Regions from separate parts of the Ancylobacter sp. G4_0304 genome, predicted to be linked through region 2. Evidence: predicted binding sites of a transcription regulator. Region 2 holds the regulator's gene; each other region holds the start of a gene.

Region 1 (3,299 bases), on a different contig from region 2:
AGTACGGCGAGGCGGATCAGATCGAAGCCGAAGCCGGGATCGAGCGGATCGGCCAGCGCGTCGAGCTTTTCATGGAACAGCCGGCCAAGCGATGCGGTGTCGCGCGAGGGCCGCGCGGTCTCCACCGCGATACGCCGCACCGCGCCGTCGGCGCGGAAGAAGGCAGCCTCGAAGGCCCGCCCGCCCTCGCCTCGCGCCTCCAGCATCAGCGCGATATCGTCAATGAGCAGCCCAAGCGCACCCTCGACATCTTCCGCTCGGCCGATCGGTTCGGCAAAGCGCCGCTCGGCGATGCAGGCCGGCAGCGCGCGGCGCGGCGTGATGCGCACATCCTCATGGCCCAGCGTGCGCCGCAGCCGGGTCAGCAGCCCCTCGCCGAAGCGCGCGGCGAGCGGCGTGCCGGGACGCGCGGCGAGTTCGCCGATGGTCTTGAGCCCGGCGCGGGACAGGCCGGTCACGGTCTCCGCCGGCAGGTCCAGCGCGGCGATGGACAGCGGCGCCACGCACTCCGCCTCGCGCCCCTCCGGCACTACCCCACCCTTGCCGCAGCGGGCCAGCGCACGCGCCGCCTCCGGCGTGCCGGCCACCACGGCATGGAGCGTCAGCCCGTGGCGCTGGAGATGCTCGATGACGCGCCGGCGCATCGTCGCCTCGCCACCGAACAGATGCGCACAGCCGGTGATGTCGAGCACCAGCCCATCCACGCCGTCCAGCGCCACCAGCGGGGTCCAGCGGTCGCAATCATCGGCGATCCGTTCGAGAAAGGCGGCGTCGGCGACGGGATCGTGGTCGGCGACCGCGAGCGCCGGAATCCGCGCGCGGGCATCCGCCAGCGTCAGGCCGGGCGCGAGCCCCACGGCCCGCGCCTGCGACGAGATGGCGGAGAGGCGCAGCGCGCCCCCCACCCGCTCGACGAACACCAGCGGCAGCGCCTCATCCGGCACGCCGGAAGGGCCGGACATCCCCGGCGGCTTCTTGCGCCCCCGCATCCTGTCGAGCCGGTTTGCCGGCAGGAACGGAAACCACAGGGCGAGATAGCGGGGCGATGTCGCGGAAGGAACAGCTCTCATGGTCCCACTCCAGATTCCAGTCATGACCTTGCAGCCCGCCACGATGGCGCAGCAGCGCGACGGCGAAGGCGGGGGCGCCCGGCGCGTCGGCCGGCAGCGGGTTTGAAAGGATCGGGCGCACCAGCCAGCGGGTGACGGCGACACTGGCCGAAGGCTTCGCCGCCATGCGCAGCAGGAAAAGGGTGACGCCGGAAGCGCCGGCCCGCAGCGCCAGCCGCCGTGTGGCGGTGAGGTCCAGCGCCTTCGGCTCACCCCACGGCTCCAGCAGCACCGCCCCAAGCGCCGCGCAGCGCACCGCGTCCCCCGCCGCGCGCAGCGCCTGTTCCGGGTCGCGCGCCCGCACCAGGATAAGCCGCGACGGGTCGAGGCCGAGGTCTCTCAGCCCATGGGCGTCGAGCCGCCCCGCCTCTGAATCGAGGAAATCCTGCCGCACCCAGACGATCGGACGCGGATAGGGAGGTGCTTCGCCCTCTGCCTGCGCGCTCCGCAGCGCCAGGGCGAGCGCGAAGCCGGAGGCGGCCGGCATGTCGGCGCCTTCCGCGGCATAGATTTCATGCAGGGCGCCCCGCGCCAGCGTGTCCGCCAGCACGCTGTCGGGCCCCGTGGCGCCCAGGCTGAAGGCCGATGAAGCGCCGGGCAGACGCTCCGCCTCCAGCCCGGCGAGCATCTGCCTCAGCGCGGAAACGTCGTGTGCCGCGCGCATGGAATGTTCCTGTTTTGTTCGATTAAAACGACTCAAACCGGGACCAGAGTCAAGCGCGCGATCCGTCCGAACGCCGGAATCGCATGTGAGGAGAGGCGCATCTCCCGGCCCATTATTACATAAATTTCATGTTGTTTTATCGTATTTCCGCGTATTCGCGTGAAATCGAATTGCCGAGCCGTCGCGCATTAGTCTATAGCTTATACAGACAAAGATACTGCGGCACTCTTCCACCACGCTGCGGGGCCATCGCCGCCGCCCGATCGAACCAACAGGACGCACCATGTCTCACCCCAGCTCCGCACAGCCCGCCGGCGACGGCCTCAACGTGCTCTGGTTCCTGCCGACCCATGGCGACGGGCGCTATCTCGGCACCTCCCTCGGCGCCCGCGAGACGGATATCGACTATCTCCGCCAGGTGGCCCAGGCCGCCGACCGGCTGGGCTATTACGGCGTGCTGATCCCCACGGGTAAGAGCTGCGAGGACAGCTGGCTCGTCGCCTCGGCGCTGGCCCCGGCGACCAAGCGGCTGCGCTATCTCGTGGCGGTGCGGCCGGGCCTCGCCTCGCCCACCCTCTATGCCCGGATGACGGCAACGCTCGACCGCATCTCCGACGGGCGGCTGCTCATCAACATCGTCACCGGCGGCGACCCGGTGGAGAATGCCGGCGACGGCATCTTCCTCAATCACGACGAGCGCTATGAGGTGACGGACGAGTTCCTGCAGGTCTATCGCCGCCTGCTGGCCGGCGAGCGCGTGAGCTATTTCGGCAAGCACATCAAGGTGGAAGACGCGCATCTGCTGTTCCCGCCGCAGCAGGCGAACGGCCCGGCGCTGTATTTCGGCGGCTCGTCGGCGGCGGCGAACAAGGTCGCGGCCGAGCATGTCGACAAGTACCTCACCTGGGGCGAGCCGCCGGCGGCGGTGGAGGCCAAGATCAAGGAGGTGCGCAAGCTCGCCGAGGCCGAGGGCCGGAAGGTGAGCTTCGGCATCCGCCTGCACGTCATCGCCCGCGAGACCGACGCCAAGGCGTGGGAAGCGGCGGAGGACCTGATCCGTTATCTCGATGACGACACCATCGCGGCGGCGCAGAAAGTGTTCTCCCGCCTCGATTCGGTCGGCCAGTCGCGCATGTCGGCGCTGCATGGCGGGCGGCGTGACAAGCTTGAGGTGAGCCCGAACCTGTGGGCCGGTGTCGGGCTGGTGCGCGGCGGGGCCGGCACCGCGCTGGTCGGCTCGGGCGAAACGGTGGCGGCCCGCATCCGCGAATACGCCGATCTCGGCATCGACAGCTTCATCTTCTCCGGCTACCCGCACCTTGAAGAGGCGTACCGCGTGGCGGAGCTGGTGCTGCCGCGCCTGAAGCTCAACCACGCCCTCGCCCACGGCCCCGGCAGCGTCAACACCGGACCGTTCGGCGAGACCATCGCCAACGACTACCGCCCCGCCACCCGCGCCTCGGCTTCGTGAGCGCGGCGTAGAGCATTTCCGAGCGGGATCCCGGTTCGCGCGCGACACCCCCATC
Region 2 (18,188 bases):
CATCTGCATGCCGAAGCAGATGCCGAAATAGGGCACGCGGCGCTCACGCGCAAACTGTGCCGCGCGAATCTTGCCTTCGGCGCCACGCTGGCCGAAGCCGCCGGGCACCAGGATGCCGTGGACGTGCTCAAGGAACGGCGCGGGGTCCTCGCGCTCGAAGATCTCGCTCTCGATCCAGTCGAGATTGACGCGCACATTATTGGCGAGCCCGCCATGGGCCAGCGCCTCGATGAGCGACTTGTAGGCGTCCTTCATGCCGGTGTACTTGCCGACGATGGCGATGGTGACGGCGCCTTCCGGATTGCGGATGCCCGCTTCCACCTTCTTCCAGCGCGTCAGGTCTGGCTCGGGCGCCGGCTCGATGCCGAATGCCGCCAGAACCTCACCGTCGAGACCGGCCTCGTGATAGGCCGAGGGTACGGCGTAGATGTTGTCGGCGTCGCGCGCCTCGATCACCGCGCTCTCGCGGACATTGCAGAACAGGCCGAGCTTGCGGCGCTCCTCGCGGGGGATTTCCCGGTCGGTGCGGCACATCAGAATGTCCGGCTGGATGCCGAGCGCCCGCAGTTCCTTGACCGAGTGCTGGGTCGGCTTGGTCTTCAGCTCGCCGGCCGAGGGGATGTAGGGCAGCAGCGTCAGGTGCACATAGATGCAGTGCTTGCGCGGCAGGTCGTTGCCGATCTGGCGGATCGCCTCCAGGAACGGCATCGCCTCGATGTCGCCCACCGTGCCGCCGATCTCCACCAGCACGAAATCATAGCCCTCGTTACCCGAGAGCACGAATTCCTTGATGGCGTTGGTGACGTGCGGAATCACCTGGATGGTGGCGCCGAGATAGTCGCCGCGCCGCTCCTTGGTGAGAATGTCCTGATAGATGCGCCCGGTGGTGATGTTGTCGGCCTTGGTGGCCGGTCGCCCGGTGAAGCGCTCATAATGGCCAAGATCGAGATCGGTCTCGGCGCCGTCGTCGGTGACGAACACCTCACCGTGCTGATACGGGCTCATCGTGCCCGGATCGACGTTGAGGTAGGGGTCGAGCTTACGCAGCCGCGTCTTGTAGCCACGAGCCTGCAACAGCGCGCCGAGGGCGGCGGAAGCGAGGCCCTTGCCAAGCGAGGACACGACGCCGCCGGTGATGAAGATATAGCGCGCCATGGAATTGGGTTTCTAGCTGCAAAAACGCGATTCGACGAGAGGCCGCCGTAAAGTTCGGCCCCTCGCCTGTGGAAACGTGGAAAAAGCCGACCGCGACCTCACAGCCGCGGAAGGGTCTTACTGGGACTGCGGGACCTGCGGGCCGGCCGGCGCCGTGGGAGCCGGCTGGGCGCCCTGAAGCTGGTCGAGCACCGTGCCGCCGGGCGCGGGCGCCGGAGCGCCGGAAGGCAGCGTGGTCGGCGCGTTGAAGATCGTCGCCGGGCCACGGCCCCAGCCCGCCACCACGGTGAGCGAGAGGCTGGTGAGGAAGAACAGGCCGGCGAGAATCGCGGTCGCGCGGGTCAGCGCGTTCGCGGTGCCGCGGGCCGAGAAGAAGCCGCCACCTGCGCCGCCGCCACCACCGCCGCCAATGCCGAGGCCACCGCCTTCGGAGCGCTGGATCAGCACGACGCCGATCAGCGCCAGTACCACCATCAGGTGGACGACAATCAATACGGTCTGCATGGGACGCCTTCAAAAAACCCAAAGCGGCGCCGGGCCCAACCTTTCGGTCCGGCCCTCCACCGCAACGTTCGGCGCGTTCCTACACGATCGCGCCCGACTTTGCCAGCACAAGAGGCGGAGCCGGCAACCGCCCCGCCCTCGCGCTTTCAAATAGGTCGAAAACCGCGCCGCGCCAGAGCCGCGCCTTGTGGAAACATTGGCATGTCATAGACAGGGGGCGTTCGGGCTGGGGGTAGGCGTACATGGCGGTCCCACCCGCGTCAGGGGGTTCTTGGGATTGCCAAGCTGCTCCTCGCCCTGGCGCTGCAGCGCGGCCAGCGCCTGCTGCGCGGCCTGCTCGTCTTCATAGAGTCGCTTCTGGTCCCGGGTCATGAAGGATGTCAGTGGCATCCCCAGTCCCGCCGAGAGTGCCTCGGTGATGAGATCGTCATCGCTCGAGATATATCCGGACTGCCAGCCATTTCCGGCTCCCGGTCGGGTCTTTTGGAGCAGATACTCATAGGATTTTCTGAACGCAGTGTCGTCCAAGAAACCACTGTCTTCGAGAAAGTCACCCATCAAATCCAGACGAGCGGTCCCAAGTTGATCGTTCCTATACATACTTTCTCGGATCATCTCATTGTACTCACCTATGGCCTCGATCTGCTCGGGCGTCGGATAACGTCGTTCAGCGTCAGGACCTTCTCCTTTCGGAATCTGGTCGAAATTGAAGTGACCATCAGCAATGCTTGAGCCTGAGACGAAGGACTCCTCAATATAGAAGCGGCCATCCTTATCTTTTTTAAGTGGGACGGAACGAGCGGCAAGCAGTTGGTTTCGACTTCGCGTCACCGCCTCGGTGTTTCTCTGCAAACTGGCGAAAGCCACGCCCAGCGCCACCATCACTCCGCTACGGGCGGGCCCTTCCCCAATTTCAGCGACAACCAGTTTTATCGCGTTCAACCGCTCCAGAGCCTCATTCGCGCGGACCTCCACATCATTGCGTGTGTTGACCCCGTAACGGACCTCATCGAGGCCACCGTCAATAAAGTGCGCGACGAGACCCGAAAATACGACGGTCGCGAAGCCGGGTTGAACGCCGTCCGGCGGGTTCGCGATCAGGCGCGAGTATGCCGCAAACACCCCGCCGATATTGCCGCTATGGAGCGCATCAACTGAGCCCCGAGGCACCAGCGCACTCATCACCTGCGCGCTCATCTGCACGCGATCCGGCGCGTCCAATACCGCTGCGCTGGCAGTCACGCCGCCGGTCAGGCTCAGCATGGCCAACACCATACCGGCGCCGGTCAGGCGCCGGCAGTCGGCGGCCATGGATTTGGCGACTTTGGCGAAACTCATATTAGCCCCCGCATATTCCCCTTGCGCGCCCCCCTGAACACACGGGTGATTCAGGTGGCACGCCCCACCATCAATGTCCGCAGCGCCGGGGGCCGACGCATCCCTCACCTTGGGTAGGTTGCAATTCCCGGCAGCGATCGCTCGAAACTGTGGCACTCTTGCCACAAGCGCGAATCCACGCACCGTGGAACAGCACGGAACTTGCATTTGCCCGTTGGGTCACAACGCCCGCCGCACCAGCCTCCGATCGATTCCAATCCTTCGAGACACCCGCATGACCCCCGCCGACGAGTTGATCGCCGCCATCTATGAGAGCGCCGCGCTGCCTGAGCTGTGGCCGACCACGCTCGACCGGATGGCGGCGGTGGTCGAATGCGACAAGGCGCTGATGTTCACCACCGATGGCGCGCGGGTGCAGCGCTGGGTGTGCAACGACGCGATGCGGCCGGGCCTGGAGGTGTTCCTGCGCGAGCGCTGGATGGAGCGCAACCCGCAAGGCACGCACGTCATCACCTACCCCGAGCCCGCATTCAAATGCGACGACGACCTGTTCTCGCCCGAGGAGATCGAGACGCTGCCCTATTACCGCGAGTTCCTGCGGCCGAACGGCATGGCCTGGGGCGCCGGCACCATGATCGAGGGCGGCAGCGCGGATATGGCGATCGTCTCGATCCACCGTCCCTATGAACGCGGACCGATCGAACGCGCCCGCATGGCGGAGCTGACCCGGCTGCGGCCGCATCTGGCGCGCGCCTCGCTGATTTCCGCGCGCCTGTCCAGCGAGCGCCACGCCGTCACGCTGTCGACGCTGGAAAGCCTCGGCCTGCCGGCGGCGACGCTTGGCGCCAACGGCCGGCTGATCGATGCGAATGCGGTGTTCGAGGCGCAGGCCGGCGCCCGGCTGGTCGACCTGCCCGGCCGGCTCCGGTTTCAGGACCGGGACGCCGACCGGCTGTTCCAATCCACGCTCGACGCGCCGCAGATGCGCGGCGGCAGTTTCCCGCACCGCGCCAGCACCGACGCGCCGCCCCTGATCGTCCACCTGTCGCCGATCGCCGGCCATGGCCGCGACCTGTTCGCGGCCGCACAGTGGCTGATGATCCTCACCCCGCCCGCCGCTGGAAAGCCGGTCAGCTCACGCATGCTCTCCGGCCTGTTCGACCTCACGCCGGCCGAATCGCGCGTGGTCGTCCATCTGCTGCAGGGCGCGGGCGTCGGCGGCGCGGCGGAAAGCACGGGGACCTCACCGGATACCGTGCGTCACCATCTGAAATCGGTGTTCCACAAGACCGGAACCCACAGCCAGGGCGAATTGCTCGCGCTGCTGCACGGGCTGCGCCCGCCCGCTCAGGAATAGGTGCGGGCGATATCGAGGAAAGCTTCCGCCTGGAGGCTCGCGCCGCCGACGAGAGCGCCGTCGACATCCAGCACCGCCAGGATCTCGCCGGCATTGTCCGGCTTCACCGAGCCGCCATAGAGCAGCCGGATGCCCGCGCCTTCCGCCCCGAAGCGGGCGAGCAGCTCAGCGCGCATGGTGGCGTGCATCTCGGCGATATCGGCCATGGTCGGAATGAGCCCGGTGCCGATCGCCCATACCGGCTCATAGGCCACCACCAGATCCGCGCCGGTCGCCCCGTCGGGAATCGATCCGGCGAGCTGCGCGCGCACCACGTCGAGCGCGACGCCGGCGCGGCGCTCGGCCTCGGTCTCGCCGACGCAGACGATGGCGATCAGCCCGGCCCGGCGCGCGGCCTCCGCCTTGGCGCGCACCACCGCGTCGGTCTCGCCATGGTCGGCGCGGCGCTCGGAATGGCCGACGATGACGAAGGTCGCGCCGGTATCGGCTATCATCTCGGCGGAAATGTCGCCGGTATGGGCGCCGCTCGCCTTGGCGTGGCAGTCCTGCGCGCCGATCGCGATCCGCGAGCCCAGTGCCACCACGGGGAGCGTCGCCAGCAGCGTAGCGGGCGGACAGATCAGCAGGTCGACCCGCGCCCGCATCTTGCGGTCATAGCCCTCCATCATCCGCCCGAACTCGGCGACGGCCCCCTTGAGACCGTTCATCTTCCAGTTGCCGGCAATGAGGGGACGGGGCATCGGCGTGTCATCTCGCTCGTGAAACATCGGATGACCCCGCGTAACAGAGGTTTTTTACGCGCGCAAATGATGCAACGTGTGGCGTTGCGGCACACGGGAGGCATCCCTATGATGCGCGCCTTTCGCGAGCCGACCCCGCTCCCGGGGCCGGACCTGCGCCTAATGCCCAACGAGAAACGAAATGCTGCAGACCCTGCGCAGTCGCGCTTCCGGTATCGTCGCCAAGATCCTCATGACGCTCCTCATCCTCAGCTTTGCGGTGTGGGGCATCGCGGATGTGTTCCGCGGCTTCGGCAGTCAGACGCTGGCGACCATCGGCTCGACCGAGATCACCGTCCCGGAATTCCGGCAGCTCTATCAGGACCGGATGCAGCAGATCAGCCAGCAGATCAAACGCGGCCTGACGCCCGATCAGGCCCGCGCGCTGGGCATTCCCGACCAGATTCTCAATGAACGCCTTGCCGAGGCCGCCCTCGACGACATGGCCGGCACCATGGGCCTCGCGCTCTCCACCGACGAGATCGTGCGCCGCGTGCACCAGAACCCGGCCTTCTTCGGGCCGTCCGGCTCGTTCGACCCGGCCTATTTCAACCAGCTGCTGCGTTCGAACAACTTCACAGAGGCGCGCTTCGTCGAATCCGAGCGCCGGCTCGCGCTGCGCCAGCAGCTCATCCAGTCGCTCGGCGGCGGCATCGAATTGCCGCAGGTCATCAGGGACGCCGCCGCGCGCTTCGAGAACGAACAGCGCTCGGTGAACTACGCGGTGCTGACCGCTGCCGGCCTCCCTGCCCTGCCCGAGCCGACCGAGGAGGAACTGCGCAGCTTCTTCGAGGCGCGCAAGGTGGCGTTCAAGGCGCCGGAGTTCCGCAAGATCGCCGTGCTCGCCCTCACCCCGCAGGCTCTGGCCGAGGCGCAGCAGGTGTCGGACGCCGATGTCGAGGCGGCCTATCAGGCCAATCTCGCCAGCTACGGCACGCCGGAGAAGCGCGTGGTGCAGCAGATCGTGTTCCCCAATGAGGAAGAGGCCAAGGCGGCCGCCGACCGCATCGCCGCCGGCACGCCCTTCGCGGACATCGCGGCCGAGCGCAAGCTGGAAGCCAAGGACATCGACCTCGGCGACGTGACCCGCGCCGACATCTTCGACAAGGCCATCGCCGATGCCGCCTTCGCGCTGGCGCCCGACAGCACCTCGGGCGTGGTCGCCGGCCGCTTCGGCCCGGTGATCGTGCATGTCGGCGCGGTGACGCCCGGCACCACGCAGCCGCTCGCGGAGGTCGCGCCGGTGATCCGTGCCGCGCTTCAGGTCGACGGCGCCCGCCGCGCGCTGCTCGCGAGCTATGACAAGATTGAGGACGAGCGCGCCAGCGGTGCCCAGCTCTCCGAGGTCGCCTCGCGCCTGAACCTCACGGTCCAGCAGATCGATGTCGATGCCCAGGGCCGCACGGCCGATGGCTCGCCCGTCGCCAGCTTCCCCGGCCAGGCCGAGGTGCTGCGGGGCGCCTTCGCCAGCGATGTCGGCGGCGAGAACGATCCGATCCAGATCCCGCAGAGCGCCGGCCAGGGCGGCGGCTATGTCTGGTACGAGGTCGAGGCCATCACCCCGCCGCGCGACCGCACCTTCGAGGAGGCCCGCGCCCAGGTGCTGGAGCGCTGGAAGCAGGACGAGACCGCTAAGGCGCTCGACGCGCGCGTCGAGGAGCTGACCAAGAAGATCGAGGCCGGCACGCCGTTCGATCAGGCCGTCACCGAGGCGGGGCTGGAAATGCGCACCGCCAACGGCCTGACCCGCAGCCGCGCCGCCGACGGCCTGCCGCAGGAAGTGCTGGCGAGCGTGTTCGACGCCGCGCCGGGCAAGGTTTCCTTCGCGCTCACCGATGGCGGCGACAGCCGCGTGCTGTTCCAGCTCGTGCGCAGCACGATTCCCGCCGGCGCCAGCGTCAACGACAAGCTGCTCTCCGACATCCGCCAGAGCATGGAAAACGACCTGATGACCGAATATCTGGTCCGGCTGCAAAACGATCTCGGCGCCCGCGTGAACCGCGCGGCGCTCGACCAGATCGTCGGCGGCGGCGAAGCGGTGAACTGAGACCCCGACCGATGAGCGTTACCCCGGATATCGCGGCCTTCACCGCGCTCTATGAGCGCGGCGAGCCGCAAGTGGTCTCTTCCGTTCTGGTCGCCGATCTTGAGACGCCGGTCTCGGCCTTCCTCAAGATCGCCGGCGAGCGGCCCAACAGCTTCCTGCTGGAATCGGTCGAGGGCGGCGCCACGCGCGGGCGCTACTCGATGATCGGCATCGAGCCGGACCTGATCTGGCGCTGCCGGGGCAATGCGGCGGAGATCAACCGCCACGCCGCCCATGCCCCCGACAGTTTCGAGCCCTGCCCCGAGGCGCCGCTGGTTTCGCTGCGCAAGCTAGTGGCTGAATCGCGCATCGCGCTGCCCGCGGGCTCGCCGCCGATGGCGGCCGGCATCTTCGGCTATCTCGGCTACGACATGGTGCGCCAGATGGAGCGCCTGCCGGAGCCGAAGGCCGATCTGCTCGGCGTGCCGGACGCGATCTTCTTCCGCCCGACCGTGATGGTGGTGTTCGATGCGGTGCGCGACGAGCTGACCGTGGTCACGCCGGTGCGCCCGCAGCCGGGCGTCAGTGCCGGCGCGGCCTATGAATCCGCCATGGAGCGCATCGAACGCGTGACCGCCGCGCTCGACAGCGCGCTGCCGAACCTGCCGACCGGGGACGCCTTCCATCAGGACGTGGCGCCGCTGTCCAACACCGAGCCGGCGCAGTACCTCGCCATGGTGGAGCGGGCGAAGGAGTATATTCGCGCAGGCGATATCTTCCAGGTGGTGCTCTCGCAGCGCTTCGACGCGCCGTTCACCCTGCCGCCGTTCTCGCTCTACCGGGCGCTGCGGCGGATCAACCCGGCGCCGTTCCTGGTCTATTTCAACTTCGGCGGTTTCTCGCTGGTGTGCTCCTCGCCGGAAATCCTGGTCCGGCTGCGCGACAACACCGTCACCATCCGCCCGATCGCCGGCACCCGCCCGCGCGGCGCCACGCCCCATGACGACAAGGCGCTTGAGGACGAATTGCTGGCCGACCCCAAGGAGCGCGCCGAGCATCTGATGCTGCTCGATCTCGGGCGCAACGATGTCGGCCGCGTCGCCTCGATCGGGTCGGTGCATGTTACCGACAGCTTCTTCATCGAGCGCTACAGCCAGGTGATGCACATCGTTTCCAATGTCGAGGGTACGCTGGACCCGCGCCGCGACGCGCTGGACGCGCTCGCCGCCGGCTTTCCCGCGGGCACCGTCTCGGGTGCGCCAAAAGTGCGGGCGATGGAGATCATCGACGAGCTGGAGCGCGACAAGCGCGGCATCTATGCCGGCGCCATCGGCTATTTCGGCGCCGACGGCGAGATGGACACCTGCATCGTGCTGCGCACCGCCGTGGTGAAGGACGGCAAGATGCATGTTCAGGCCGGCGCCGGCATCGTCTATGATTCCGTGCCGGAGAGCGAGTTGCAGGAATGCGTGAACAAGGCCAAAGCCCTGTTCCGCGCCGGCGAGGAAGCGGTGCGGTTCGCCGCGCGGGCAGGACGGGGACAGTGATGATGGCGGGGCTTCGTTTCGAGCGATGGCGTGGCGGACGATAACCGCCATTGCCGCCCGGCCCGGCTTGACCCGGCGCCGGTTCACACCCTAGAGCTTCTGCACCTTTGAGAAACGCCACAGGCGCAGGGAAGCTCTCCGCTCGAACGGAACCGTCATGATCCTTCTGGTCGACAATTACGACAGCTTCACCTGGAACCTCGTCCACTATCTCGGCGGCCTTGGCGTCGAGGTGGAGGTCCGCCGCAACGATGCGCTCACCGTGGACGAGGCGCTGGCGATGAAGCCCGAGGCCATCGTCATCTCCCCCGGTCCGGCCACGCCCAACGAGGCCGGCATCTGCCTCGACCTCATCACCCGCGCCGCCGGCGACGGCGTGCCGGTGTTCGGCGTCTGCCTCGGCCATCAGGCGATCGGACAGGTGTTCGGCGGCGACGTCATCCGCGCGCCGCTGCCGATCCATGGCAAGCTCGCCGAGGTGAAGCATCGCGGCGAGGGCGTGTTCCGCGGCATCAACGGCCCGTTCAAGGCGACGCGCTACCACTCGCTGGTGGTCGACCGCAAAACCCTGCCCGATGCGCTCGCCGTCACCGCCGAGACCGATGACGGCCTGATCATGGGCCTCTCGCACAAGGAACTGCCGGTGCACGGGGTGCAGTTCCACCCCGAGAGCATCGCCTCGGAACATGGCAAGACGATCCTGAAGAACTTCCTCGACCTTGCGCGCGACTGGAACGCCGGTCCGCGCCGGGCCCGCGCCGCCTGACGGGATTGCACAGCCTCATGGAAAACCTGAAATCCATCATCGCCAAGCTCGCCGCCGGCTCCACGCTGACCCGCACGGAGGCCGCCTTCGCCTTCGACGTCATGATGTCGGGCGAGGCGACGCCCTCGCAGATCGGCGCCGTGCTCATGGGCCTGCGCGTGCGCGGCGAGGATGTCGAGGAGATCGCCGGCGCGGTTTCCACCATGCGCGCCAAAATGCTGCGCGTGGAAGCGCCTGAGAACGCGGTCGATGTGGTGGGCACCGGCGGCGATGCCTCGGGCTCCTACAACATCTCGACCTGCGCCTCCTTCATCGTGGCCGGCGCGGGCGTGCCGGTCGCCAAGCACGGCAACCGCGCGCTGTCCTCCAAGTCCGGCGCCGCGGATGTGCTGATGGCGCTGGGGGTGAAGATCGACCTCACCCCGGCACAGATTTCCCGCTGCATCGCGGAAGCCGGCATCGGCTTCATGTTCGCCCCCGCGCATCATCCGGCGATGAAGCATGTCGGCCCGAGCCGGGTGGAACTCGGCACCCGCACGATCTTCAACCTGCTCGGCCCGCTCTCCAACCCGGCCGGCGTGAAGCGGCAGATGGTCGGCGTGTTCGCCCGCCACTGGGTCGAGCCACTGGCGCAGGTGCTGAAGACGCTGGGTTCGGTGCGTTCCTGGGTCGTGCATGGCTCGGACGGGCTCGACGAGATCACCGTCACCGGCCCGACCTATGTCGCCGAGCTGAAGGACGGCGCGATCCGCTCCTTCGAGATCGCACCGGAACAGTTCGGCATCGCCCGTGCCGACGCGGCGGCCCTGCGCGGCGGGGATGGCGAGGCCAATGCGGCGGCGCTGCGCGCGGTGCTGGCCGGCGAAAAGAGCGCCTATGCCGATGTCTCGCTGCTGAATGCGGCCGCCGCTCTGGTGGTCGCCGGCAAGGCGGAGCAGCTCGGCGAAGGGCTGGAACTCGCCCGCGCGAGCCTGTCCAGCGGCCATGCCGAGGCCGCGTTGAACCGTCTGGTCGCGGTCTCCGCGCTGGCGGTCGCGGAATAGGAGGCGGCCGGTGGCAGATATTCTGGAGAAGATCGGCGCCTATAAGCGCGAGGAAATCGCCGCCGCCAAGCGGGCGGTGTCCCCCGCCGAGATCGCGGCCCGCGCCGCCGACGCGCCGGCCCCGCGCGGCTTTCTCAAGGCGATCCAGACCAAGATCGCCGCCGAAAACACCGCACTGATCGCCGAGATCAAGAAGGCCAGTCCGTCCAAGGGCTTGATCCGGGCCGATTTCGACCCGCCGTCGCTCGCCCGCGCCTATGAGGCCGGCGGGGCGGCCTGCCTGTCGGTGCTGACCGATGCGCCGTCCTTTCAGGGCGCGCCGGAATTCCTCACCGCCGCCCGTGCGGCCTGCGCGCTGCCGGCGTTGCGCAAGGATTTCCTTTACGACACCTACCAGGTGCAGGAAGCCCGCGCCTGGGGTGCGGACTGCATCCTCGTGATCATGGCTGCGGTCGATGACGCGTTGGCTCTCGATCTGATTGAGGCCGCCCATGGTCTCGGCATGGATGCGCTGGTCGAAGTTCATGACGAGCCCGAGCTGGAGCGTGCGCTCGCCCTGCCGGCGACGCTTATCGGCATCAACAACCGCAACCTGCGCACCTTCGAGGTCTCGTTGGAAACCAGCGAGCGCCTCGCCCCGCGCATTCCCGCCGATCGGGTGATCGTCGGCGAGAGCGGCATCTTCACGCCGGACGACGTGGTGCGGCTCGCCCGCGCGCGGATCGACACCATCCTCGTCGGCGAGAGCCTGATGCGGCAGGCGGATGTGGCGCAGGCGACGCGCGCCCTGCTCTCCCGCCCCGCGTCCATCCGCGCGGCGGGCTGAAAAATGGGCGAGGATAACGCCCGGCTCTCGCATCTCGACGCTAGCGGCGCCGCGAACATGGTCGACGTCACCGACAAGCCGGCGACCGACCGCACCGCCACCGCGCTGGGCGCCGTGGTGATGAAAGCCGAAACGCTCGATCTGATCCTCTCCGGCAACGCCAAGAAGGGCGATGTGATCGGCACGGCGCGCCTCGCCGGCATCATGGCCGCCAAGCGCACCCATGAACTGATCCCGCTCTGCCATCCGCTGCTGCTCTCGAAAGTCAGCGTGGACATCGAGCCGGACCCGGCCCTGCCCGGCCTGCGCCTTTCCGCCACGGTGCGCGTCAGCGGTCCGACCGGGGTGGAGATGGAAGCCCTGACCGCCGTCTCCGTGGCGTGCCTGACCATTTACGACATGGCCAAGGCGGTAGATCGCGGCATGCGGATCGAGGGCATCCGCGTCGTCGAGAAGGCCGGTGGGCGCTCGGGCCACTGGAAAGCGGAGTAGCTCCATGGCCCGATCCCCCGCCTCGCCGCTGATGCCGGTGACCGAGGCGCTGTCGCGCCTGCTCGCCGCCGCCGCGCCGTTGCCCGGTGAGACCGTCCCGCTGATAGAGGCCCATGGCCGCGTCACCAGCGCCCCGGTGATCGCCCGCCGCACCAGCCCCGGCGCCGATGTCTCGGCGATGGACGGCTATGCGGTGCGCGCCTCCGATGTTGCGCGCGTTCCGGAGACGCTGGAACTGATCGGCGAATCCGCCGCCGGCCGCCCGTTCGCGGGCGAGGTCGCGCCGGGCACCACGGTGCGCATCTTCACCGGGGCGGTAATGCCGACGGGTGCGGACGCGGTGGTGATCCAGGAGGATACCACGCGCGAGGGAACGCGCATCACCATGACCGAGGCGGCGACCGCCGGTCGCCACATCCGCCGCGCCGGCGGCGATTTCGCGGCGGGCCAGATCGTGGTCCCGGCGGGAAAGCGGCTCACCGCGCGCGACCTCGCCCTCATTGCCGCCGCCGACATCGCCGATGTCGAGGTGCACCGGCGCCCCCGCGTGGGCTTGATCTCCACCGGCGACGAGCTGGTGCGGCCGGGCACCGGCGCCGATGCCCATCAGGTCATCGTCTCCAATCTTTATGCCCTCACGCCCTTGATCCGCTGCGCGGGCGGCGAGGCGGAGGATCTCGGCATATTGCCGGACGACATGGCAGCGACCAAGGCCGGCATGCGCGCGGCGCTGGATGGCGGCTTCGACGTACTGGTCACCACCGGCGGCGCCTCCGTGGGCGACCACGATCTGGTGGCGCCGGCTCTGATGGCCGAGGGCGTGACGCTCGCCGTGCACAAGATCGCGCTTCGCCCGGGCAAGCCGCTGATGTTCGGCCGCTCGGGCGGAGAGCCGACGACGCTGGTGCTCGGCCTGCCGGGCAACCCGGTCTCGGCCCATGTCTGCGCCGTGTTGTTTCTCCTGCCGTTGTTGCGGGCACTGCAGGGCGAACAGGTCGCCCCCGAGGTGCCGCTACAGCCCGCGGAACTTGGCGTCGACCTCAAGGCCAACGACCATCGCATGGATTTCATGCGCGCGGAAATCGTGGGGCGCGGGCCGAACGGGCCGATCGTGCGCCCGCTTCCCGTGCAGGACAGTTCGATGCTGAGCGTGCTCGCCCGCGCCGACGCGCTGCTGGTGCGCGCGCCCAACGCTCCCGCCGCAAAAGCCGGAGAGCCCTGCGCGATCGTGCCGCTCGACGATTGAGGCGGACTGCGGCAATTGCCGATTGACCTTGCGCGCGACCCGCGTTGTGCTGGCATAACAGCACAGCGCCAGGGAGCCGGGCACGCGATGGAGATCAATCTTCCCGAAGTTCGCGCCGAGGTCGAAGCCGCCTTCGCCGCGTATGAACGGGCGCTCGTTTCCAACGATGTCGACGGCCTCGACGCGCTGTTCTGGGACAGCCAGATCACCATCCGCTACGGCAGCGGCGAGAATCTCTATGGAATCGAGGCGATCCGCGCCTTCCGCGCCGCCCGGTCCGCCTTCGGGCTGGAGCGCTCGCTGGAGCGCACGGTGATCACGACCTATGGCCACGACATGGCCACGGCCTCCACCCTGTTCCGCCGCGACAACGCGCCGGGGCGAATCGGCCGGCAGATGCAGACCTGGATGCGCACTGCCGAGGGCTGGAAGGTGGTCGCCGCCCATGTCAGCATCATCGACGAGCCGCAGCCCGCCGCGCGGTGAGGTCATGCCGTAGCGGAGCCGGCGTGTCATAGTTGCAGCGATTCCCCCGCTGCGCCGGATAGATTGCCCCGATGCCCGCCTCCTCCGCCCGCACCCGATCCGCAGCCACGCCCCCGCGCTCCACGGAGCCGCGCGAAGCGCCGGCCCGTGCCCGGCAGACGCGCCCCACCCGCGCGGAGGAACTACGCCTGCAGATCGCCGAGGACATCACGCGCGGCCTGCTGCCGCCCGGCACCACGCTGGACGAGACCGCGCTCGCTGCCCGGTTCGGCGTCTCCCGCACCCCTGTCCGTGAGGCGATCCGCGAACTCGCCGCCTCCGGGCTGGTGCAGACCCGCCCGCATCGCGGCGCCGTGGTGGCGCGCCCAAGCGTCGCCCGGCTTCAGCACATGTTCGATGTCATGGCGGAACTGGAAGCGCTGTGCGCCGGCCTGTGCGCGCTCCACATGACCCCGGCCGAGCGCCACGAGTTGTCGGCGCTGCATGCCGGCATGGGCGAGTTCGTCCGCCAGGGCGACTTCGCCCGCTACCGCGAGGCCAACGAGACCTTCCACACCAGCATCTATTCCGGCAGCCACAACGATTATCTGGAGGAATTGACGCTCGGCACGCGGCGCCGGCTGTCGCCGTTCCGCCGTGCCCAGTTCCACGCGCTGGGCCGCCTGTCGCTGTCGCATGCCGAGCATGAGCGCGTGATCACCGCAATCCAGCGCGGCGACCGGGATTCGGCTTCAAGCGAGATGCGAAGTCACATCTCGATTGTTCATGACGCGTATGAACAATACGCGCAAACCATTTGATATCATTAGATATATTTTACTTTTAAACGCGCAGGCGAACGCCCTCATCCTCGCGCATAACTGGCGGCATTGCGCTTGGCGACCTCGTCCGCCAGGAAAGCCTTCCAGCCGCCGAAAGCGGTGATATCCCGGGCGGAGCCGGCGGCGACGGCCTCCAGCACGAAGCCCTTCACCTGCCCGCCATCCTCCAGCTCGACCGTTCCCAGCCCGAGCGGCGAGGGAATAGCCGCGACGAAACGGCCATAAGCGGCTGCCGGCAGCGCCCAGATCTCGCAATCGATCGGCGCGCCGCTGCCAGGCCGGCCGCGCAGCAGCCCCGGGCGCCGCACGCGGCCTTCCGGCAGCAGATAGAGCCGGTAGTCGGCACTGGTGCGCGCAGGGCGCACGAGCATGCCGCCGGCCGCGAGCAGATCAACATTCAGCGGCAGGCCGGAAAGGTGGGCGCCAAACAGCGCGAGCTCCAGAAAGCCAGGAGCCGCCCGCGCCGGGGACTGCGAGACCGGCGGCAGGGCACGCCCGGTGGCACCCATGGTGAGCCCGCTCGCGGCATGAAAGCGCGAGCCCAGCGCCGCCAGATGCGCGTCGCGCCCGGCCGGCGCCAGCAATGTGATGCCATACGGGGCACCATCGTCGCGGATTTCCGACGGCACGGCGAGGCCGCACATGTCGAGCAGATTCACGAAATTGGTGTAGACGCCGAGATGGCTGTTGAGCCGGATCGGGTCCGCGCGCATCTGCGCCACGGTGTAGACCGTGGGCATGGTCGGCACCATGAGCGCGTCGAATCCCGCCAGCACCTTGTCCGCGATCGCCTTCAGCTCGGCGAGGCGGTAGCGGCCGCGAAAAGCGTCGACCGCCGAGAAGTTCCGGCCCTGCTCGACGATGGTGCGCACCGACGGATCGAAGGAATTCGGCCGGGATTCGAGGAAGGAGCCGACGGCGGCGAAGCGCTCGGCCACCCACGGGCCTTCATAGAGCAGCCGCGCGGTTTCGTGGAACGGCTCCATCTCGATTTCGACGATGCTGGCGCCGAGTTCGGTCATCCGCGCGATGGCGCGCTCGAACGCCGCCTCCGATACCCGGTCGCCGAAGTTCACGCGGTCGCGCACCCGCGGCACGGCAAGGCGCGGACGGGCGGGAAAAGCGCCGCGCGGACCGAGCGGCAGCGGGCGCGAGAACGGGTCGTTCTCATCCGGCCCGGCCATGGCCGCGAGCACGGCGAGCGCATCCTCGACGCTGAGCGCGAACACCGACACGCAGTCCAGCGAGCGGCAGGCCGGCACCACGCCATTGGTCGAGACCAGCCCGAGGCTCGGCTTCAGCCCCACAATGTTGTTCAGCCCCGCCGGCACGCGGCCAGAGCCGGCGGTATCGGTGCCGAGCGCGAAGGGCACAAGCCCCGCCGCGACCGCCACAGCCGAGCCGGAGGACGACCCGCCGGGCACCAGATCGGGACGCATCGCGTTCACCGGCGTGCCATAGGGCGAGCGGGTGCCGTTCAGGCCCGTCGCGAACTGATCGAGATTGGTCTTGCCGATGACGATCGCACCGGCGCGCCGCAGCCGGGCGACGGCGCCGGAATCGTGCGTGGCGTCATAGGCGAAATCCGGGCAGGCGCAGGTGGTGGGCAGGCCGGCGACGTCGATGTTGTCCTTCACCGCGAACGGCACGCCATAGAGCGGCAGCGTGGCGGGATCGATCCCTTCCAGCGCCTTCAGCGCGGCGGAAATGGCCTGCGGCGTGCTGATGGCGGTGAAGATGGCGGGATCGCCATGTGCCTCGATGCGCGCCAGACAGTCGGCCACGGTCTGCGACGGATGGAGCTTTCCGGCGCGGTGAGCCGCGACGATTTCCTCGACAGTTGCGATCAATGGCGCCCCCGACACGACACTTTCGGAATTGCATACCACTTGAGCATGGCGAGAGCCATTGCATACATTAGGCGCCTCTGCCTCGTTTCTCGGCAGAAAAGAACGGGCGATCGCGGCGGGCTTGGCGATTTGTTTACCCATTGTAGAACACAAAAAGAACGGATATGGTTTGTTCGTGATTTGTTTCGCTGACTCGATCCGCTTCGGCGCCGCCCTCCCGCAAGAGACGAATGCCCTATGCTCACCCGCAAACAGCATGAGCTGCTTCACTTCATCAATGAGCGCCTGAAGGAAACCGGCGTGCCGCCCTCCTTCGAGGAGATGAAGGAAGCGCTGGATCTGAGGTCAAAGTCCGGCATCCATCGTCTGATCACGGCGCTGGAAGAGCGCGGCTTCATTCGCCGGCTTCCCAACCGCGCACGGGCTCTGGAGGTGATCCGCCTGCCCGAGGCGACGCAAGCGCCGCGCGCCGCCGCGCGCCAGTTCGCCCCCAGCGTGATCGAAGGTAGCCTCGGCCGCGTGCCTCCGCAGAACGAAGAGGATGGCGGCCGTCCGATCCCGATCCCGGTGATGGGCCGCATCGCCGCCGGCACGCCGATCTCCGCGATCCAGTCGCGCGACCACACCATTTCCATGCCCCCGGAAATGCTCTCGGCGGGCGAGCATTTCGCGCTGGAAGTGCGCGGCGATTCGATGATCGAGGCCGGGATTCTCGACGGCGACCTCGCGCTGATCCGCAAGAGCGACAGCGCCAATACAGGCGACATCGTCGTCGCACTGATCGACGACGAGGAAGCCACGCTGAAGCGGCTGCGCCGCAAGGGCGCCTCCATCGCGCTTGAAGCCGCCAATCCCGCCTATGAGACTCGCATTTTCGGCCCGGACCGCGTGCGCATCCAGGGCCGGCTGGTCGGCCTGTTCCGCCGCTACTGACGCCTCGCGGCCGCGCCGCGGGGATCGTCCGATTACCGGAAGCGGCGCGCCGCTGACGCCGTATGCCAGTGGGCGTCGCCGGATGTGGCTGTGGAGGTCGTGCACAAAGGTCGTCGGTTGGAGAACTGGCCGATCTGCTGGCTGATCTCATCGAAGCGAAAGCGCTCCCGCTATCTAGTTCCAGAGCCCTTAATGTGCGGGGGTATTCTCCTGTAGCGCGAAAAATCGAATGTCAGTCTGCGAAGGATCAGATGTCAGCGCTTGAAGCGCCATTCTAGCCCCCTTCACGAAGCCGTCGACAGGCGATCTCGAAGTATTCCTCGCTCACCTCGATCCCCACGTAGTCAAGGCTGCGTTCCGCGCAGGCGAGGCCGACCGTGCCAGAGCCCATGAACGGGTCCAGCACCGGGCCATCCATCACGCTCAGAAGCCCAGTCATCAGATCGACGGGCTTTCCTGCAATGTGGTGCTTTTGTGCTGGCACCGGCACCCGAAACACGCCTGGAGCCACCGGGCCGGCGAGCGGCCGGGCGCCGTTGGTCCCCCACACCACATATTCCGCCTGCGCGCGATAGCGGCCCTGCTGCGGCCGACCCCGTTCGGTTTTGTCCCAAGGCACCACACCGCGCCAGATCCATCCGGCACACTGGATGGCGTCGGTGGTGACCGGAAGCTGCCGCCAGTCCGTGAAGGTCGCGCAGATCCCGCCGGGCCGCACTAGTTCGCGCGCGCGACCGAGCCACAGCGCAGACCAGGCGAGATAGGAACGCTGGTCACGGGTGTCGCCCATGAATTCAGGATAAAGCCCGCGATGCTCGCTGGACTGGTACTTGGCCGAGGGCGGCTGAGTCCGGGCTGAAAGACTGGCCCCGCCCGAGGAATAAGGCGGGTCTGTCAGTACAGCACCGAAACCAGGCTGAAGCTCGCATAGGATCTCCAGAGCGTCGCCGAGATAGAGGGTCGCGCGACCTATTGTTTCGCGGTGATACCGCATGCGTCGTCTCCATTGGACTGACGCT
Region 3 (3,299 bases), on a different contig from region 2:
CCGAGCATGCCGTGGGCGCGGGCGACCTCGATCGCCTTCTGCATCGCCCAGATGGCGTGCGGATATTCCGAACGGGTGTAGACGAAGCCCTTGGTGGCCCCGACCGCGATGCCGGCAATGGTCATGCCCTCGATGAGCTGGAAGGGGTCGCCTTCCATGATCATGCGGTCGGCGAAGGTGCCGGAATCGCCCTCGTCGGCGTTGCAGACGATGTATTTGCGGTCGGCCTGGGCGTCGGCCACGGTCTTCCACTTGATCGCGGTCGGGAAGCCAGCGCCGCCGCGGCCACGCAGGCCGGACTTCTTGACTTCCTCGATGATCTCCGCCGGGCCAAGCTGGAGCGCGCGCTCCAGACCCTTATAGCCGCCATGGGCGACATAATCCTTGTAGGACGCCGGATCGATGATGCCGCAGCGGGCGAAGGTCAGCCGGGTCTGGCGGGCCATGAAGGGATGCTCTTCCGGCCTGCCGATGCGCAGGCCGTGGTCGCCGCCCTGCAGCAAGCCGGCCTCGAACAGGCCGTCCACGTCGCTTTCTTCCACGGGGCCATAAGCGATGCGGCCGGCCGGGGTAGCAACCTCGACCAGCGGCTCCAGCCACAGCATGCCGCGCGAGCCGGTGCGCACGATCTCGACGACCTGACCGCGCTTGCGCGCGCCGGCCTCGATGGCGGCGACCACCTCGTCCGCGCCGCAGGCGATGGCGCAGGCGTCCTTGGGAACAAAAATCTGAATGCTCACGGAATTGGCGCTCATGACTGGGCCTCCGCGATCAACGCATCGAGACGGCGTTCGTTCAGCCGGGCCACGATGCGCCCGTCCAGCATGGCGGACGGCGCCGTGGCGCACAGGCCGAGGCAATAGATCGGCTCGACCGTGACGCGGCCATCGGCCGTGGTCTCGCCGAGCTTGCAGCCGAGCCGGTGTTCGGCATGGGCGGCCAGCGCGTCGCCGCCGGCGGCCTGGCAGGCCTCGGCGCGGCACAGCTTCAGCACATGCTGCCCGGCGGGCTCATGGCGGAAATCGTGGTAGAAGGTCACGACGCCGTGCACTTCGGCGCGCGAGACGTTCAAAAGCTCGGCGAGCATCGGCACGACCGCGTCCGGCACATGGCCGAAGGTCTCCTGCACCGCATGGAGCATCGGCATGAGGGGGCCTTCGAGATGGGCGAATTCGCCGATCACCGTGCGGGCCCGCTCTTCGCTCCAGGGTTCGTAATGGGGCATTTTCTCCCGGACCTTCTTTTTGAAGTTTTCCAAAAGGAAGGATGGGCCCGCTTGAAAGCAAAATCAATTCAGGTGTTTCGTCTCTTGATAGAAGAATTCTATCGTTCGACTCCGCTCGGTGCATCGGGGTCGGATTCGACATCGCGAGCCCGAATGTTCTCATAATGTTCTTGACGCTGGAGCGCGCGCCCCTAGACTGCCGGTATCCAGAGGAGATCGGCGGGCGGGAGCGCGGCATGGTCCAGCGCGTGGCGACGGTGGCGTTCGAGGGGGTGGAGACCCGCCCGGTCGACGTGCAGGTGCAGATGAGCCCGGGCCTGCCGGCGTTCAATCTGGTCGGGCTGGCCGACAAGGCGGTGACCGAGGCCAAGGAGCGGGTGCGCTCCGCGCTGATCGCCTCCGGCCTCGCCCTGCCGCCCAAGCGTATCACCGTCAATCTCGCCCCTGCCGACCTGCCCAAGGAGGGCAGCCATTACGACCTGCCGATCGCTCTGGGGCTGATGGCGGCGATCGGCGCCATCGGTTCCGACAGCCTCGAAGGCTTTACCGTCGTTGGGGAATTGGCGCTGGACGGGCGGCTCGCCCCGGTTGCCGGCGTGCTGCCGGCCGCCATCGGCGCCAATGCGCGCGGCCATGGCCTGATCTGCCCGGAGGAATGCGGCGCGGAAGCTGCCTGGGCGAGCCCGGACATGCCGGTGCTCGCGCCCTCGTCGCTCATTCAGCTCGTCAATCACTTCGCCGGACGCCAGCTTCTGGAGCGTCCGCGACCGCGGCTTGAGGGAGCGAGCGGCGCGCTGGCGGACCTTGCCGATGTGAAGGGGCAGGAGAGCGCCAAGCGCGCCTTGGAGATCGCCGCCGCCGGCCGTCACAATCTTTTGTTCACCGGCCCTCCCGGGGCGGGCAAGTCGATGCTCGCCATGCGCCTGCCCTCGCTGCTGCCGCCGCTCGCGCCGGCGGAGCTTCTGGAAGTCTCGATGATTTCGTCGGTCGCCGGCGCGCTGCAGGGTGGGGCGCTGACCAATCGGCGCCCGTTCCGCGCGCCGCACCATTCCGCCAGCATGGCCGCCATGGTCGGGGGCGGGGCCCGCGCGCGGCCCGGCGAAGTTTCGATGGCGCATAATGGCGTGCTGTTCCTCGACGAACTGCCGGAGTTCTCGCCGGCCGTGCTGGATTCACTGCGCCAGCCGCTGGAGAGCGGGGAGGCAGTGATCGCGCGGGCCAATCACCGCGTGACCTATCCCGCGCGCTTCCAGCTCGTCGCGGCGATGAATCCGTGCCGCTGCGGGCGCGCGGGCGAGCCAGGCCATAGCTGCCGACGCGGGCCGCGCTGCGCGGCCGATTATCAGGCGCGCCTCTCCGGCCCATTTCTTGATCGCATCGACATCCATCTCGACGTGCCCGCCGTGTCCGCGCTCGATCTGGTGCGCCCCGGGCCGGCCGAATCCAGCGCCAGCGTCGCCGCGCGGGTCGCGCAGGCGCGCAACGCCCAACGCGAGCGCTTTGTCGCGCTCGGCCGGCCGGACCTGTCGACCAATGCCGAGGCCAGCGGCCCGCTGCTGGAGGAGATCGCGGCGCCCGATGCGGCCGGTAACGCGCTGCTGGCGGATGCGGCGCGGATCATGCGGCTGTCCGCGCGCGGCTATCACCGCGTGCTGCGGGTGGCGCGCACGCTGGCCGATCTCGCGGGCGCCGAATCGGTCGGCCGCGCGCATCTGGCCGAAGCCCTCGCCTACCGCTCCGCCGCCGACCGGGCGGCGGCGGCCTGAAGTTCTTCTGCGCCGACCGGGCGGCGGCGGCCTGAAGTTCTTCTGCGCCGACCGGGCGGCGGCGGCCTGAAGTTCTTCTGCGCCGACCGGGCGGCGGCGGCCTGAAGTTCTTCTGCGCCGCGCCCGATGCCGCCGGAACCGCGCTGCGGGCGAATGCGGCGCGGATCATGCGGCTGTCCGCGCGCGGCTATCACCGCGTGCTGCGGGTGGCGCGCACGCTGGCCAACCTCACGGGAGCCGAATCGGTCGGCCGCGCGCATCTGGCGGACGGATGCAGGAAACCGTCGTCGCGGGCAGGGCAGCCGCCG

The links. The regulator LexA, encoded in region 2, represses DNA repair genes until DNA is damaged. The targets are predictions, from matches to a motif close to TGTTCNNNNTGTGTTCNG.
Region 1: VRZ77_RS14810 (ImuA family protein) is a predicted target of LexA. The motif match lies at 1,778-1,795, and genes of this name have one in related genera.
Region 3: VRZ77_RS08085 (YifB family Mg chelatase-like AAA ATPase) is a predicted target of LexA. The motif match lies at 1,380-1,397, and genes of this name have one in related genera.

Annotation. Positions count from the first base shown of each region.
Region 1 covers NZ_JAZDRM010000025.1:13,073-16,371, forward strand. Annotated here, with positions in the region: gene VRZ77_RS14805 (Y-family DNA polymerase) at 1-962, opposite strand, end outside; gene VRZ77_RS14810 (ImuA family protein) at 934-1,773, opposite strand; gene ssuD (FMNH2-dependent alkanesulfonate monooxygenase) at 2,057-3,244, shown strand.
Region 2 covers NZ_JAZDRM010000032.1:29,862-48,049, reverse strand. Annotated here, with positions in the region: gene VRZ77_RS17100 (CTP synthase) at 1-1,155, opposite strand, end outside; gene secG (preprotein translocase subunit SecG) at 1,273-1,659, opposite strand; gene VRZ77_RS17090 (hypothetical protein) at 1,864-2,997, opposite strand; gene VRZ77_RS17085 (helix-turn-helix transcriptional regulator) at 3,272-4,354, shown strand; gene tpiA (triose-phosphate isomerase) at 4,345-5,094, opposite strand; gene VRZ77_RS17075 (SurA N-terminal domain-containing protein) at 5,276-7,180, shown strand; gene trpE (anthranilate synthase component I) at 7,192-8,706, shown strand; gene VRZ77_RS17065 (anthranilate synthase component II) at 8,864-9,472, shown strand; gene trpD (anthranilate phosphoribosyltransferase) at 9,490-10,515, shown strand; gene trpC (indole-3-glycerol phosphate synthase TrpC) at 10,526-11,341, shown strand; gene moaC (cyclic pyranopterin monophosphate synthase MoaC) at 11,345-11,833, shown strand; gene glp (gephyrin-like molybdotransferase Glp) at 11,838-13,079, shown strand; gene hpxZ (oxalurate catabolism protein HpxZ) at 13,167-13,565, shown strand; gene VRZ77_RS17035 (GntR family transcriptional regulator) at 13,637-14,365, shown strand; gene atzF (allophanate hydrolase) at 14,410-16,236, opposite strand; gene lexA (transcriptional repressor LexA) at 16,474-17,169, shown strand; gene VRZ77_RS17020 (DNA-methyltransferase) at 17,444-18,163, opposite strand; gene VRZ77_RS17015 (Com family DNA-binding transcriptional regulator) at 18,139-18,188, opposite strand, start outside.
Region 3 covers NZ_JAZDRM010000010.1:107,019-110,317, reverse strand. Annotated here, with positions in the region: gene VRZ77_RS08095 (formate dehydrogenase beta subunit) at 1-740, opposite strand, end outside; gene VRZ77_RS08090 (formate dehydrogenase subunit gamma) at 752-1,225, opposite strand; gene VRZ77_RS08085 (YifB family Mg chelatase-like AAA ATPase) at 1,462-2,991, shown strand; gene VRZ77_RS08080 (hypothetical protein) at 3,069-3,299, shown strand, end outside.